Kineosporia succinea: one gene and its partner. Each later gene encodes a partner of the first gene's protein in a complex. Links are inferred from orthologs where the notes say so. Each region holds a gene or a part of one and is shown on either strand. Other genes may lie near its edges. The genes, in order: rplL and rplS.

Region 1 (3,025 bases):
CGGTGCTGCTGGTCGAGGACGACCCGGGCGACGTGGTGATGACCCGGGAGGCCCTGGAGGACACCGGGGTGACCAGCCGGCTGGACGTGGTCGGCGACGGGGCCCAGGCGCTGGACTTCCTGTACCGGCGCGGCCCGTACGCCGACGCGCTGCCGCCCGACCTGATCCTGCTCGACCTGAACCTGCCGAAGATGCACGGCCAGGAGGTGCTGTCGGCGGTCAAGGCAGACCCGCAGCTGCGGCACATCCCGGTGGTCGTGCTGACCACGTCGGAGGCCGAGGAAGACGTGCTGCGCAGCTACGACGGCCACGCCAACGCCTACGTGACCAAGCCCGTGGACTTCGAGAGCTTCGTCGCCGTGGTGCGGCAGATCGACGACTTCTTCGTGAGCATCGTGAGGCTCCCGCACCACTGATTTTGGTTTCTGGGCCCGGAACCCGTACTCTTGACAGAGCCAAAGATCGCCGGTTGCCGTCCTCACTCAGGATCGGCTGAAGGTCCCGCAATGTGTGGGCGGCCAGCGTAGGTGACCGGTAGAGCTTTGAAATTCCTGCCTCGGCAAGGTTCTTCAACGCCCCGTGCGCCTGCGCCGGGGCGTTTCGCATTTCTGCGGGCCGTGAGCGCACCGGCAACAGAAGTGAAGGAGTCCCATGGCACGGGCAGACAAGGCTGCGACGATCGCAGAACTCACCGAGAAGTTCCGCGGTTCCAACGCCGCGGTCCTGACCGAGTACCGAGGACTGACCGTCTCCCAGCTCACGCAGCTGCGTAAGAGCATTGCGGAGCACGCGACCTACACGGTCACCAAGAACACGCTGACGAAGCTGGCCGCGCAGAACGCCGGGATCACCGCGTTCGACGGTGAGCTGGCCGGTCCGAGCGCGGTCGCGTTCGTCACCGGTGACGCGGTCGAGGTGGCCAAGAGCCTGCGTGACTTCTCGAAGGCGAACCCGGCGCTCGTCGTCAAGGGCGGTTTCCTCGACGGCAACCCGCTCACCGCCGACGAGGTGCGCAAGCTCGCCGACCTGGAGTCCCGCGAGGTCCTGCTGGCCAAGATGGCCGGCGCGATGAAGGCGTCCCTCACCAAGGCCGCCGTCCTCTTCCAGGCCCCGCTCTCCAAGACGGTCCGCACCGTCGAGGCCCTGCGCGAGAAGCAGGCCGCCGGTGCTCCGGCCGCGGCCGAGAGCGAGCCCGCGGCCGAGACCGTGGAGGCCTGACCTTCAGGTCAGTCCCGCACCCTCAGAACCATCTGGATCCTGCGAAGCAGATCCACTTCTCCAGACCTCGTTGCGCAGCATGACTCGCAACGCAGTACCGAAAGGGATAGCCACCATGGCGAAGCTCAGCACCGACGAACTGCTCGACGCCTTCAAGGAACTGACCCTGATCGAGCTCTCCGAGTTCGTGAAGGCCTTCGAGGAGACCTTCGACGTCACCGCGGCCGCCCCGGTCGCCGTGGCCGCTGCGGGTGGCGGCGCCGCCCCGGCCGAGGCCGAGGCCGAGAAGGACGAGTTCGACGTCGTCCTCGAGTCTGCCGGTGACAAGAAGATCCAGGTCATCAAGGAGGTCCGTGGCCTCACGAGCCTGGGCCTGAAGGAAGCCAAGGACCTCGTCGACAGCGCCCCGAAGGCTCTGCTCGAGAAGGTCAACAAGGAGACGGCCGAGAAGGCCAAGGCGGCCCTCGAGGGCGCCGGCGCCACCGTCACCCTCAAGTGATGACCGCCCGGTCCGCCGGGCAGTTCTGACTCATCGGTTCCCCGTACCGTCCATCCGTGGGCAGTGCGGGGAACCGCTGTTTTGGGGTGATTCACACCGCACTGCCCCGAATCGGTGAGCGGACCGGCTCACCCGGCCGACGCGTCCCTCATTCTCGGGGGCCCCTCACCCGGTCGGCCGAACGGCCAGGTAGCAGGCTCGTTATTCTGGTTGATGCCCCGCCCCACGGGTGGCGAGCGGTGAACGTGACCGGAAGTCGACGCAAAGTCCGCGCACCGGTCGCCGGAATGTCGCGGCGCGTGGGGTTGACGCTGATCTGAGGGCTTGTCATGCTCTTTCTGCAAGCACCGCCGGAGAGCGTGAAGATGCAGGTGGGACGGTCGTACCCACCCCTGCCACAGGCTCCGCCGGCGTCGTGCCGAGGGTGCCAGCACCGGCTGAAATTGCCGGGTAGACAGTCCTGGCTATTTTCCGGTAGGGTGAGCCTTTGCGCTGACCTCTGCCCTCCAAGCGTCCATTCGCGGGGCTAGAGCGCGCGCACGTTACGCCCGCAGGCCCGTGGAAGGACCCCTCTTGGCTGCCTCGCGCACCGCGTTCAGTGGCTCGACTACCCCGTCCGGCCGTATCTCTTTCGCCAAGATCCATGAACCGCTTGAGGTTCCGAACCTCCTGGCATTGCAGACCGAAGCCTTTGACTGGCTCCTCGGCAACGACAAGTGGCAGGGCCGTGTTCAGGCCGCCATCGACGGAGGCAACCAGGCCGTCCCGACCACCTCTGGTCTTGAGGAGATCTTCGAGGAGATCTCCCCGATCGAGGACTTCTCCGGATCGATGAGCCTGTCGTTCCGTGACCACCGCTTCGAACCGCCCAAGTACTCGATCGACGAGTGCAAGGAGCGGGACATGACGTACTCGGCCCCGCTCTTCGTGACGGCCGAGTTCATGAACACCACCACCGGTGAGATCAAGAGCCAGACCGTGTTCATGGGCGATTTCCCGCTCATGACCGAGCGCGGCACGTTCGTGATCAACGGCACCGAGCGTGTGGTCGTCTCCCAGCTGGTGCGTTCGCCGGGCGTGTACTTCGAGCGCTCGATCGACAAGACGTCCGACAAGGACATCTACACCGCCAAGGTGATCCCGTCGCGCGGTGCGTGGCTGGAGTTCGAGATCGACAAGCGCGACATGGTCGGTGTCCGCATCGACCGTAAGCGCAAGCAGTCCGTCACCGTGCTGCTCAAGGCGCTGGGCTGGTCCGAGGCGCAGATCCTCGAGGAGTTCGGCGAGGTCGACTCGATCCGCCAGACG
Region 2 (3,088 bases), 2.8 Mb from region 1 along the record:
GACCGACCGGACCTCGGCCGAGGGCATGCGCAACGCCGTGCTCGAGCTCGACCTCGACGAGGCCTCCGACGAACCCGACGCCTGGTACGACCACGAGCTGGTCGGCCTGGCCGCGGTGGACACGGCGGGGGAGAAGCTCGGCGAGATCGTCGCCGTGCAGCACCCGGGTGCGCAAGACCTGCTGGTCGTGCGCACGCTGCGCGGAGAAGACCGTCTGGTCCCCTTCGTGAGTGCCCTGGTGCCCCTCGTGGACATCAAGGCCGGCCACCTCGTCCTCGATCCGCCCCTCGGTCTCCTGGAAGATCTCGACGACTAGATGCGCATCGACGTCTTCTCGATCTTCCCGGAATACCTGGCGCCGCTGGACCTCTCGCTCATCGGCAAGGCCCGGCGCACCGGTCTGCTCGACCTCACCGTGCACGACCTGCGGGAGTTCACCCACGACCGGCACCGCACCGTCGACGACGCCCCGGCCGGGGGCGGCGCCGGCATGGTGATGAAGCCGGAGCCGTGGGCCGAGGCGCTGGGCACGCTGGCCGAGGGGCCGCGACGGCCGACGCTTCTGGTGCCGAGTCCCTCCGGGCAGCCGTTCACCCAGGCGATGGCCCGCGAGCTGGCCCAGCAGGACTGGCTGGCGTTCGCCTGCGGCCGCTACGAGGGCATCGACGAGCGGGTCTACGAGCACGCCGCCACGCTCATGCCGGTGCGGCCGTTCAGCCTCGGCGACTACGTGCTCAACGGTGGTGAGGTGGCGGTGCTGGCCGTGGTCGAGGCCGTCGCCCGGCTGATCCCGGGGGTGATCGGCAACGCCGAGAGCCTGGTCGAGGAGAGCCACGAAGACGGCCTGCTCGAATACCCGGTCTACACGAAACCGGCGGTGTGGCAAGACCGTGAGGTGCCGGCCGTGCTGATGTCGGGGCATCACGCGCAGATCGAGCGGTGGCGTCGTGACGAGCGGCTGCGGCGTACGGCGCGGCGTCGGCCGGACCTGATTCTCAAGCTGGACCCCGGGACGCTGGACAAGGTCGACCGGGCCGTTCTGGCCGAGGAGGGCTGGTCGGTGGAGGGCTCTCAATTTCGGTTGCCCGCCCGGCCTGTGGCAGACTGACCCTTCGTGCCGCCTGTCGGCTGCGCCCCTGCCACAGGGGGAGAGCGCGGTACCGACGTCAGCGCCGGGCACGAACCGTGAACCGTAGAATCTTCTACCTTCGCCGGTGACCTGTGGCATCTGCGAGAGAGCGACATATCGTGCACGCACTCGACAGTCTCGACGCTGCCTCCCTGAAGAGCGACGTCCCCTCCTTCCGCGCCGGTGACACCGTCAAGGTTCACGTCCGCGTGGTCGAGGGCAACCGCTCCCGTGTGCAGCTGTTCCAGGGCGTCGTGATCCGCCGCTCCGGTGGTGGCGTCCGCGAGACCTTCACGGTCCGCAAGGTCAGCTTCGGTGTCGGCGTGGAGCGCACCTTCCCGGTGCACACCCCGATCATCGAGAAGATCGAGGTCGCGACCCGCGGTGACGTCCGCCGCGCCAAGCTGTACTACCTGCGCTCGCTGCGCGGCAAGGCCGCCAAGATCAAGGAGAAGCGCGACGCCATCCCGGCGCGCTGAACTTCTTCGTAGCGCTTCGCGAACCGGCCCTGGCCTCCCGACGGGAGCCGGGGCCGGTTCCGCTTTGCCCCTCTGCGTTCTGCTGGCACAGCTTGGGATGAGAAGCTGTGAATCGGCGCGCGTGCGGGCCGCTCGCGTGGTTCGGCGCCATTCGTCGCGGGCCCGTGCGAGGATCCGTGATGCATGTTCTTTTCTGGAAACCGCTCGACGGCCTCTCAATGACGCCTGATCTGAAGAAGAAGGTGGGATCGGGTGCTGATCGGCCGGACCGCGCCGACGTCGCCCCGCCCGGCGATGCCTGACCGTTCTCCGGCGAGCCCGGTGCGCCGGGCCGCAGTGGTTCTGGTCGCGGTCGCGGTGACGATCGCCCTGGTGCGCGCGTTCCTCCTGCAGTCGTTCGTGGTGCCCACCGGCTCGATGGAGCCGACCGTGGAGATCGGCGACCGGGTGGTGGTCTCGCGGCTGTCCTCCCTCTTCGGCGACGTGCAGCGCGGCGACGTGGTGGTCTTCAACGGTGCCGGGGTGTTCGACGACACCGACCCCGGCCCCGACACGCTGCTCGGCCGGGTCGGCCGGGGCGTCGCCGCGCTCTTCAGCATGCCCGTCGGGTCTCACGACTACGTCAAGCGAGTGATAGGCCTGCCCGGCGACCACGTGGTCTGCTGTGACGACCAGGGGCGCATCACCGTCAACGACGAGCCGCTCGACGAGACGTACGTGGCGGACGGCGACCGGCCGAGCGAGGTGGCGTTCGACATCGTGGTTCCCGACGACCGGCTCTGGGTGATGGGTGACCATCGGTCCGACTCCGCGGACTCGCGGGCCTACCTGGGCTCGCCCGGGGGTGGCACGGTTCCCCTCGACCGGGTGGTCGGCAAGGTGGCCGGGATCTACTGGCCACTGTCACGTTTCGGTGGGCTCGACGACGGGTCGGGCCGGTGAGGGCCGGTGACCGGCCGGACCAGGAGGAACCGGTGACCCCTGCGGACCCGTGGAACGCGGCTGCCCCTACGCCGTCTCCGGCCCCTACCCCGTCTCCGGCCCCTGTCCCGGAGTCCGAGGCGCCGGCGCCGGTGCCCGAGAAGCCGGCTCCCGGCCCGCTCGCCCAGCTGCTGAGCCTCGTGCGGGAGCTGGCCCTGGTGCTGGTCATCGCGCTGGGTCTGTCGCTGCTGATCAAGACCTTCCTGGTGCAGGCGTTCTTCATCCCGTCCCCGTCGATGGAGAACACCCTCCTGACCGGCGACCGGGTGCTGGTGAGCAAGCTGACGCCCGGCCCGTTCGACCTGCACCGCGGTGACATCGTGGTGTTCAAGGACCCGGGCGGCTGGCTCGGTGACAGCGAGACCGCCCCCGCGGGCAGCGTCCACCGGGCCCTGAGCTTCATCGGCCTGGTGCCCAGCAACTCCGACGACCACCTGATCAAGCGCGTGATCGGCCTGCCCGGTGACGTGGTGGCCTGCTGCGACGACCAGGGCCGGGT

Evidence for each region.
Region 2: rplL (region 1) and rplS share a complex: the UniProt entries of both Escherichia coli proteins name them as parts of the 50S ribosomal subunit. The link is inferred for Kineosporia succinea from one-to-one orthologs.

The regions. Positions count from the first base shown.
Region 1 is NZ_JAUSQZ010000001.1:3,345,783-3,348,807, forward strand. The notes cover bases 314-3,025. They hold rplL (50S ribosomal protein L7/L12), read left to right. Parts: upstream 314-1,333; coding sequence 1,334-1,717; downstream 1,718-3,025. Other genes in these bases: J2S57_RS14655 (response regulator), read left to right, coding at 314-416; rplJ (50S ribosomal protein L10), read left to right, coding at 652-1,218; rpoB (DNA-directed RNA polymerase subunit beta), read left to right, coding at 2,291-3,025. In the rest of the region: more of J2S57_RS14655, read left to right, coding at 1-313. UniProt on the Escherichia coli protein: The binding site for several of the GTPase factors involved in protein synthesis (IF-2, EF-Tu, EF-G and RF3). Is thus essential for accurate translation.
Region 2 is NZ_JAUSQZ010000001.1:544,406-547,493, reverse strand. The notes cover bases 152-2,926. They hold rplS (50S ribosomal protein L19), read left to right. Parts: upstream 152-1,245; coding sequence 1,246-1,608; downstream 1,609-2,926. Other genes in these bases: lepB (signal peptidase I), read left to right, coding at 2,682-2,926; lepB (signal peptidase I), read left to right, coding at 1,903-2,550; J2S57_RS02490 (hypothetical protein), read left to right, coding at 1,788-1,910; trmD (tRNA (guanosine(37)-N1)-methyltransferase TrmD), read left to right, coding at 317-1,108; rimM (ribosome maturation factor RimM), read left to right, coding at 152-316. Outside these bases: more of rimM, read left to right, coding at 1-151; more of lepB, read left to right, coding at 2,927-3,088. UniProt on the Escherichia coli protein: This protein is located at the 30S-50S ribosomal subunit interface and may play a role in the structure and function of the aminoacyl-tRNA binding site.